Regions from separate parts of the Bacillus sp. JJ1609 genome, predicted to be linked through region 2. Evidence: riboswitches for the same ligand, from Rfam matches in the RefSeq annotation. Region 2 holds a riboswitch; the other holds the start of a gene.
The links. Region 2 has a riboswitch for FMN ahead of ribD (bifunctional diaminohydroxyphosphoribosylaminopyrimidine deaminase/5-amino-6-(5-phosphoribosylamino)uracil reductase RibD). Riboswitches for the same ligand answer to the same signal wherever they lie in the genome.
Positions count from the first base shown of each region.

Region 1 (4,924 bases), on a different contig from region 2:
CTTTGTTGTTTTCATTAAGTTATTTTAATATAGGTTTTTATCCAAAAGATTTTTTTGGTTTGTCTGAAATCAACTTATTAAAACAAACAAAGTTTACCAAAGGGCCATTATTAAAGTATGATACTGTTTATTGTAACGATTTCTTTTAATGATTTTAGTTTTTCAATCATATCCTCTTGAAGCGGCTTGTCGAATGAAAGGACCATTATGGCCTCTCCTCCTGCTTCTTTTCTTCCTACCTGCATCGTTGCGATATTGACGTTATGATCCCCCAGAACTTTCCCTACATGCCCGATAACCCCTGGGCGGTCCATATGCTGGATATAAAGAAGGTTGCCTGATGGGTGGAAGTCGATGTTAAATCCATCAAGATTGACGATTCTCGGGCCATAATGTTCAATATATGTCCCTCTTGCTGTAAAAGTTTCCCCGTCACCAAGGGCAGTAACTGTAACTGTATTCGCGTAGCCAAAAGTATCACCGGTGATTTTCTCTCCGATCATGATTCCTCGTTCCTTAGCGATATGGATGGCGTTTACTTCGTTAACAGTGACATCGATGCGATTTTGGAAGAAACCAGACAATAGCGCTTTTGTAAGGAAGGAGGTCTCCAGCTCGGCCGCGGTGCCTGAATATGTAACAGTCAACTCGCTAATCCCTTTATTGTGGCATTCTGAAACAATTTTCCCCATTTCTTTGGCGAGCTGGTGGAAAGGCTGGATTTTTTCGTAAATTTCTTTGGACATAGCCGGCAGGTTAATTGAATTAGCCACTGGTTTGTTTTCCAGAAAGGTCCTGATTTCCTTGGCGACCTGGGTGGCAACATTCAATTGTGCCTCCTTTGTTGATGCGCCTAAATGAGGAGTTACTATGACTGAATCTAGATCAAGCAAAGGGTGATTCCCAGGAGGTTCAACTTCAAAAACATCTAGTGCAGCTCCGGCTACGTGACCTTTTTCAATGAAGTGAGCAAGAGCGATTTCGTCAATAATACCGCCCCTGGCACAATTAAGCAGGTAAACGCCTTTTTTGGTATAACTTAAAGTTTTTTCATTGAGCAGCCCTTTCGTTTCTTTTGTTAATGGAGTATGGACGGAAATGATATCTGCAATTGGCAATAAATCCTCAAAAGTGGATAATTGTACACCCAATACCTCAGCTCTTTCTTTCGTCAGGAATGGATCAAAAACTTTTACAGTCATTCCAAAGACTCTAGCTCTCTTAGCCAATTCAGACCCGATTCTGCCCATTCCGATAATCCCTAATGTTTTTCCGTACAATTCACTTCCGATATACTGATTTCTTTTCCACTCACCATTCTTTACCGTAGAGTGAGCCTGGGGAATATTTCTGAGAAGTGCAGCCATCATTGCAAAAGTATGCTCAGCAGTAGAAATGGTATTCCCATCTGGCGCATTTACAACGACAATCCCTCTTTTGGTGGCCTCTGAAATATCGATGTTATCCACACCGACTCCAGCGCGGCCGACAATTTTAAGCGTAGGCATACGGTCAAGCAGTTCGCTGGTAACTTTTGTAGCGCTTCTTACCAGTAGGGCATCAATTTTGGTTAAATTGATATTTTCAGAGTCAATACTGTCCATATAAACCTGAGCGTTCTCCAATTCAAGTAACGGCTGTAGGCCTTCCTCTTTAATTGAATCCGTTGCTAATATCTGAAACATTCTGCACTCACTCCCTAACTAAAGTATGTAATATTCTGATTATTTTACAAAACGAATATTTTTTTGTCAAATGACAAAAATGTTCATGATTTAGTGAAAACGCTCTCATATGAAGAGGATCACGAGGTTAAAAAGTTCGGATATTGCTATTTTTTTAATCACACTTAATTCATCATATTCATTATGATGGAAGAATAGGATGGAGATTGTAGCAGACATAAAATCGTCACATGCAAACAGCTTCACAAATATTCTTTTTTTCAGTATAATAAGTTTGTAAAATTAAATATGGTCTATCTTCGGGGCAGGGTGAAATTCCCGATCGGCGGTAATGAGATCTTTTTTCTCTAAGCCCGCGAGCCTTTAGGGGCAGGATTTGGTGCGATTCCAAAGCCGACAGTATAGTCTGGATGGGAGAAGATGGAGGTTCTGCAGACGATCAAAAAATGCAGGTTTTGATCGTTTATTAAGCATGCCTTTAACACTACTCCCTCAAGAATAAAACTTGGGGGATTTATTTGTTTATGGGTGTGTGAATGCTGAATCTTTCTTCTTTATGTGAGATGGATCTCTATAAGGAGAGAGGATTATGAAAAAATTTAGTGTTAAAGCAATGGTTTCAATTGGGATGTTAAGCAGTATTTCTTATGTACTTATGTTGTTGAACTTTCCGCTGCCGCCGTTTCCCAAGTTTTTAATGGTTGATTTCAGCGATATTCCTGCATTGATTGCGGCGTTGATCTTTGGTCCGGCTGCCGGTATCTTAGTAGAGTTATTAAAGAACATGCTTGATTATTTTATGACTGGAAGTGAAACAGGTGTCCCTGTTGGCCACGTTGCTAATTTTGTCGCAGGCGTGTTGTTCATCCTTCCAACCTATTACCTTTACCAGAGGCTGAAAACAACTAAAGGCATGACATTTGCCCTTGTTGCAGGTACAGTCAGCATGGCAATCTTGATGAGCGTATTGAATTATTTCGTTTTTCTTCCTGCATATACATTATTTTTAAATATGCCGGCAATGTCTGGCCCGGAAACAAAACAACTTATTGTGGCCGGTATTTTGCCTTTCAATATTGTTAAAGGTATTTTAATGTCGATTGTATTCATGCTGATGTTCTCAAGAATGAAAACATGGATTGAAAGACAGCGGTCTTTTAAAAACGCATAATTATCTCAGCAGAGATTAAATAGATAAAAAGCAACGGTCTGCACCGTTGCTTTTTTTTGTCTTTATATGGCCTTTATATCTAGTCCCTGATTCCAGTGCTCAAATTCTTTAAGTACAGCAACATTCTATGAGAAGATGCATGAAGAAAAATTAAGATCGCTAAATGCCGACAAAAAAATTCCCGCCGTAAAGCGGGAATTATGTATTGATTATTCGAATTTAGTAGCATCTCCGTTAAATGGCTCATCTGCTACTTTGATTGAATCTGTTGGGCAGCCTTCGAATGCATCCATCATATCGTCAATTAAAACGTCTGGAATCTCTACGATACCTTCGTTTTCATCAAGTGTTACGAATGCAATGCCTTCATCATCGTAATCATAAATGTCTGGAGCAGCTGCACCGCAAGCTCCGCATGCAATACATGTTTCTTTGTCAACAATCGTGTACTTAGCCATGATCTAATTCCTCCCAAATGTTTAACAATAATAAATCGTCTTCCTAAAAAAGTGAAAACGTATTCCTCATACCTATTGTAAAACTGTATCGCAAACATTTCAATAAAAAAAGTATTGAGAATGCTTATCACATAAGGCGTTGCGAGGTTTTAGGGCTGAAAATAAAACATTTTCTTCTGCATTTTCATGGTAAAATAAATCTATAATATTTTCCTGCAATAGGAAAGGTAAAGAAATTGCATGGTGATGATTCTAATTTCAGCAAGGGTGATTTTATGCAAATTACATACCTAGAGGCAGTCATCCTGTATCTTTTAAAAAAAATTAATGGAGAACGGACAATTTATTCCTTATTCCATCTTTTTCAAGGTAAGAGGTCTTCCCAAACTATTCAAGATGCCCATCTATATCAGCTTTCACCTTTTTTTCATTCTTATCCTTCAATAACAAGAAGCCAGCTTGAGAAGGCAGTGAATTGTCTCATGGAGTACGGTCTGGCTGAGGAAATTGCTGATACAAAAGTTGTTTTAACCCCCAGAGGGATACAAGAATTAGATCTTAAGCTGGCTGAAAGTCCCTTGCCTATTTATTTAAATGGCTGGAAGTACCACCAGGTCACAGAATCGTTTTGGGAAAGGCTGACACTGCTCATTCAAGTAAGTTCTAATTTAGTCCACCGTGAACGGAGTTTTATTCCTGTCCGCAATAAAAAGGAAACTCTTAATTGGGTTAAACATTATATTAGGCAGCAGGGCGAGGACAGATATCAGCTTGCAGAAAGGCTGTATCAAGAATTGACTGCCACTCTGGAAAATCAGAAAAGCCGGCCAGAGTTGATCGTATTAAGGCTGACGGGCTTCAAGAAAATTGGATTGACCGCCGTTCAGGCTGCTGAATTGACTGGATTAGAGCCAGCCCACTATCATTTCGAATTTTTAAACAGTTTGCATGCCATGTTTGACAAAATCATGAGTGATTCCTCTAGATTTCCGCTTTTAAATGGATTGATTAAGCAGCCGGAACAAAAGGTTCCCTTAACCCAATCTACTGAAAAAACGTATAAAATGCTACAAAGAGGTTATTCGATTGAGGAGGTAGCAGCTGTCCGAAACCTTAAAGAAAGTACAGTTGAAGACCATATTGTAGAAATTGTTCTCTCGGTAAAGGAGTTTAAAATTGATTATTATGTTTTGCCAGAGAAACAACAGAGGATTCTAACGGCTGCAAGAAAAATTGGAGCAAAAAGATTAAAGCAAATCAGAGAACAAGTGGTGGATGTTTCTTATTTTGAAATCAGGCTTGTGCTTGCAAAATATGGTGATGTTAAATGGAACTGAAGAACTATTTAAAAAAATATTTCAACTTTGATCATTTCCGTCCTGGGCAGCAAGAAGCAATTGAATCGATCCTTGGAGGAATGAATACGATTGCGATGCTGCCGACGGGTACTGGGAAGTCTCTCTGCTATCAGCTTCCAGGCTACTTGTCTGATGGTCAGGTGCTCATTATCTCTCCCTTGTTGTCACTAATGCAGGATCAGGTGGAACAAATGATGGCGATGGGTGAAAAGCGGGTCATCGCTTTAAATTCTTTTTTGACACCTCAGCAGA
Region 1 is NZ_JBALSS010000003.1:62,861-67,784, forward strand. Features, by position in the region: gene serA (phosphoglycerate dehydrogenase) at 111-1,685, opposite strand; FMN riboswitch at 1,977-2,111, shown strand; gene V7654_RS02165 (ECF transporter S component) at 2,275-2,856, shown strand; gene V7654_RS02170 (ferredoxin) at 3,066-3,314, opposite strand; gene V7654_RS02175 (helix-turn-helix domain-containing protein) at 3,590-4,651, shown strand; gene V7654_RS02180 (RecQ family ATP-dependent DNA helicase) at 4,642-4,924, shown strand, end outside.
Region 1: linked by a shared signal. The riboswitch ahead of V7654_RS02165 (ECF transporter S component) and the one ahead of ribD (bifunctional diaminohydroxyphosphoribosylaminopyrimidine deaminase/5-amino-6-(5-phosphoribosylamino)uracil reductase RibD) in region 2 are both predicted to bind FMN.

Region 2 (4,924 bases):
TCGGCAATTAAATCGCCCTCAATTCTTTCAATTCCCTTTTCTTTAATTGTTTTAGCGATTTTATTAAAGTCATCAGGCAGGAGGGTCGGATCGCCTTTGCCTTTTAAATAGAGATCTCCTTCAAGAGTTTTGCCGCTGATTTTCCCATCTGCAAATACCTCAGTCGTAAAAGTGTAGCCCTCTCCTAAAACAGAGAGAGCGGCGGAAGCGGTGAACAGCTTCATTACAGAGGCTGGCTGTAAGCGGGTGGCTCCGATATGTTCATACAGCAGTTCACCATCCTCTGCAGATCGTACACTTACTCCTGCCAATGATCCTTTGAGTTGTGGTTCTTCATTTAAAATCTCATTGATTTCTTTCGACAATTCGCCGCTTGTTTCAAATGCTTGTGCAGGAGGATCTTCAGGTTTGAAGTAAGCAATTAATGGCAATATTGTAATAGATAATATAACGATAAATAGTGCTGTTTTCTGTCTCAACATATCTTTCATTCCTTTCATACGCGGATAGAAACCCAGTATTTCGACAAGAATTTTCCCAATAAACAACTAGTAAAGTCTATGATAATCTTTTCATTAATATAAGGTTTAGGAGGGAAAAAAATGAACCGATTCATGTGGAATGCCTTACTCATTGTAGCCATCGGAACAGGATTTTACTTCTATGTCCAATTAATTTTTTCAAAGGTCACCGATCCTCTGTACGGTTCTTTGGCCCTGCTGCTGGGGTGTCTATTTGCAGCAGGCATTTCCAGGGAACTTATGCAGACTACTCAGACTGAACAAGAGAACAGCCAGATATAGTAACACTCCTATACAGGGGTGTTTATTTTTTTGTGCATTGCTGTTTTCCATGTACTTAAAAACTACTTAATCAAGTTCGGTCGCCAAAGTTAGAAATCCTTTCTAAGGAACGAAATTTGTTTGTAAAAGTTCCGACTTAAAATAGATTATCAGGTAAATGAGATTTTATGAGAAGTACTGTATGGGGGTATGATAAGATTAAGATATAAGAATAAAAGGGGGTTTTCGATTGGATATCCTTGAAACAGGAATGGACCCATCTGAATGTGAAGACAGCTGCTGTTCTTCTGAACGAAAAAGCCATCACTCTGATAAAACAAAAAAGAACCTTGTCACCAGATTAAATCGGATCGAAGGACAGATCCGCGGCATAAAGGGCCTGATTGAAAAAGATACTTATTGTGATGATGTGATCACTCAAATATCCGCCACCCAAGCAGCATTGAACAGTGTAGCTAAGCTCCTTCTGGAAGGCCATATGAAATCCTGTATTGTCGAGCGCATCCAGGAAGGCGACAATGAAGTCATTGATGAGTTACTGACGACGATCGAGAAATTGATGAAAAAATAGCTAAATGTTATTTATTCGTAATCTGAATTTTTGTACTGTATAATGACTGTAATAATTAAATATTCCTTCGGGGTCGGGTGAAATTCCCAACCGGCGGTGATGAAGCTGATGCTTCTTAGTCCGTGACCCGGTTAACATTTGTTAAACGGTGGATCTGGTGAAACTCCAGGGCCGACAGTTAAAGTCTGGATGGGAGAAGGAAAAAAATGAGGATTAGAACATAGGGATAACTCTACCCTTTTTTAAGCCTTTTATTTGATGCTGTCTTTTTTAGGACCCCGAAGCGCTATAATGCTTCGGGGTCTTTTGTTTTTTAACAGCTATATAACAGCTCATTGCGGATTTGACCCTATGCTGATTTGAAGCAGGTAATCACACGCAATTTTACTGAGTCCTTAGAAAGGGGGCGACCAGATGAATGACTTTGACTATATGGCATTAGCCATCAACCTGGCGAAAGCTACAACAGGACAAACATCTCCTAATCCGCATGTCGGAGCCGTTGTGGTAAAAGATAATCAGATTGTAGGAATGGGGGCACACCTAAAGGCTGGAGAGTCTCATGCAGAGGTACACGCTATTCGAATGGCGGGTGACAAAACCTTTGGTGCAACACTTTATGTAACACTTGAACCTTGCAGTCATTTTGGCAAGACGCCGCCTTGTTCAAATTTAGTCATTGAATCGGGGATTAAGAAGGTCTTTGTCGCTTCAATGGATCCTAATCCGCTTGTAGCTGGCGGAGGGATTAAAAAGATGCAGGCAGCTGGAATAGAAGTAGAAGCAGGATTATTGAAGGATGAAGCTGAAGCGCTAAATAAGGTGTTTTTTCATTACATAAATACTGGCTTGCCTTATGTAACTTTGAAAACAGCCACAAGCCTTGACGGAAAGACTGCAACCACAGCTGGTGAAAGTAAATGGATCACTAGCGAAGAGTCGAGGAAGGATGTTCACCAGTTCCGCCACACTCATGATGCTATTTTGGTAGGTGTCAATACAGTTATCAAAGATAATCCAAGCCTGACAGCCAGGATTGAAGGGGGAGGCAAGAACCCAATCAGGGTGATTCTCGACACGAACCTGAGAACTCCCTTAGAATCTAAGGTCGTCTACGATAATGAAGCAAAAACCATTATTGTGACAGGGTGTGAGGTAGATCCTGCTCAGGTCAAAAAGTTCGCTGAAAACGGAGTTGACATTATTACGCTCGACACACCAAAGATTCGGATTTTCGATATGCTCAAAAAGCTCGGTGAACAAGGACTCTCATCTGTCTATGTTGAAGGCGGCGCTGAGGTTCATGGCAGCTTTTTAAAGGAAAAGGCTTTTCAGCAAACCGTTACGTATATTGCCCCAAGACTAATTGGAGGGAAAACAGCTCCTGCAGCCTTCGGAGGGGAAGGAATAGCACATCTGGAGGACACCGTTTCTCTCGATATAAAAGATGTGAAGAAGATTGGACAGGATATAAGGATTATTGCGGAGCCTGTCCCGGAAGGAGGTTAAATATATGTTCACGGGAATCATTGAAGAAATTGGAGCCATTGCTAATATCCAGCACACCGGTGAGTCATTCGTCCTGACCATCGATGCAAGTAAGGTATTAACCGATGTCAATCTGGGCGACAGCATAGCCGTAAATGGAGTATGTCTTACCGTCACTTCTTTTTCAAAGAGTCGCTTTACAGTTGATGTCATGCCTGAAACAGTCAAAGCGACCAGCTTGAAAACAGTCAAGCGAGGATCGAAAGTGAATCTAGAGAGGGCGATGGCTGCGGGCGGAAGATTCGGGGGCCATTTTGTAGCGGGCCATGTAGATGGAGTAGGTGTAATAAAAGGGAAAAAGCAATTTGAAAATGCCGTTTATTATGAAATAGAAGCAAAACCTGAATTGCTCAAATACATTATTTTAAAAGGCTCGGTTGCTGTAGATGGTACAAGCTTGACGGTGTTTGGTGTTTCGGAAGATAGTTTTACATTATCATTGATTCCCCATACTTTATCCGAAACAGTTTTGGGTTTTAAGGGTACCGGTGATATTGTTAACATCGAGTGTGACATGATCGGAAAGTATGTAGGGCACTTTTTGAATAACCAGGCCGCGGCAGCACCAAAACGAGGCAATAATATTTCTGCCCAATTTTTAGAGGAAAATGGGTTTATGTGAGGATGATGAAAATGTTTGATCCAATCGAAGAAGCGATATATGAGCTTATGCAGGGGAATGTCGTCATCGTTTGTGATGATGAAGACCGTGAGAATGAAGGAGATTTTATCGCATTGGCTGAAAAGGCTACCCCTGATGTCATCAATTTCATGGCTACACACGGAAGAGGATTGATCTGTGTCCCTATAGAAACAGATTTGGCTCAAAAACTGGATTTAATGCCTATGGTATCACGTAACACAGATCCTCATGGAACAGCTTTTACGGTAAGTATTGATCATAAGTTTTCGACAACTGGCATTTCAGCTTATGAACGATCTGCAACTGTGTTGAGCATGCTTGACTCGGAATCGAAGGCTGCTGATTTTAAAAGGCCTGGACATATTTTTCCGCTTGTTGCAAAAAAAGGCGGAGTCTTGAGAAGAGCTGGCCATACAGAAGCAGCAGTCGATTTAGCGAAATTATGTGGAGCAAAACCAGCCGGCGTCATCTGTGAAATTATGAATGAGGATGGGACAATGGCTCGTGTACCACAGCTTCGGAAAATCGCCGATCAATTCGAATTAAAAATGATCACGATTAAAGATTTGATTCAATACCGGAACCGGAAAGATCAATTGATCAAGAGAGAAGTTGAAATCAATCTTCCGACTGAATTTGGAATTTTCAAGGCGGTAGGTTATTCAAATCTTGTAGATGATAAAGAACATATTGCTTTGGTAAAAGGGGAAATCGATCCCCACGAGCCGGTGTTAGTAAGAGTGCACTCAGAATGTTTGACCGGAGATGTATTTGGCTCCTACCGCTGTGATTGCGGACCGCAGCTCCATGCAGCATTGAGACAAATTAATGAAGAAGGCAGGGGAGTCCTGCTTTACCTGCGCCAGGAGGGAAGAGGCATTGGACTCATGAACAAGCTCAGAGCCTACAAGCTCCAGGAAGAAGGCTATGACACGGTGGAGGCTAATGAAAAACTTGGATTTGGAGCCGATTTGCGTGAGTATGGAATCGGAGCCCAAATTCTAAAAGACCTTGGCATCAAACAAATCAAACTTCTGACCAATAACCCAAGAAAAATAAAAGGGCTGAAGGGATATGACCTTGAAGTTGTCGACCGAGTGCCGATCCAGATGGAAACACGTGAAGAAAATGAAAATTACTTAAAAACAAAGCACAGCAAGTTAGGTCATTTACTTAAATTTTAGGCTGTGTTTAGAATCATTGTTGATTTTTAAATTTTGTTGATAGGAGCGGAAATCAACAGTCGAGTTTAACACAGCCAAATTCTAAATATGGAGGAATAGAAATGAACAGAACATTCGAAGGAAACTTAGTTGGTACTGGACTTAAGGTTGGAATTGTAGTTGGTCGTTTTAATGA
Region 2 is NZ_JBALSS010000025.1:135,990-140,913, forward strand. Features, by position in the region: gene dacB (D-alanyl-D-alanine carboxypeptidase/D-alanyl-D-alanine endopeptidase) at 1-479, opposite strand, end outside; gene V7654_RS18460 (hypothetical protein) at 603-803, shown strand; gene V7654_RS18465 (metal-sensitive transcriptional regulator) at 1,054-1,374, shown strand; FMN riboswitch at 1,434-1,579, shown strand; gene ribD (bifunctional diaminohydroxyphosphoribosylaminopyrimidine deaminase/5-amino-6-(5-phosphoribosylamino)uracil reductase RibD) at 1,789-2,883, shown strand; gene ribE (riboflavin synthase) at 2,888-3,544, shown strand; gene V7654_RS18480 (bifunctional 3,4-dihydroxy-2-butanone-4-phosphate synthase/GTP cyclohydrolase II) at 3,556-4,749, shown strand; gene ribH (6,7-dimethyl-8-ribityllumazine synthase) at 4,851-4,924, shown strand, end outside.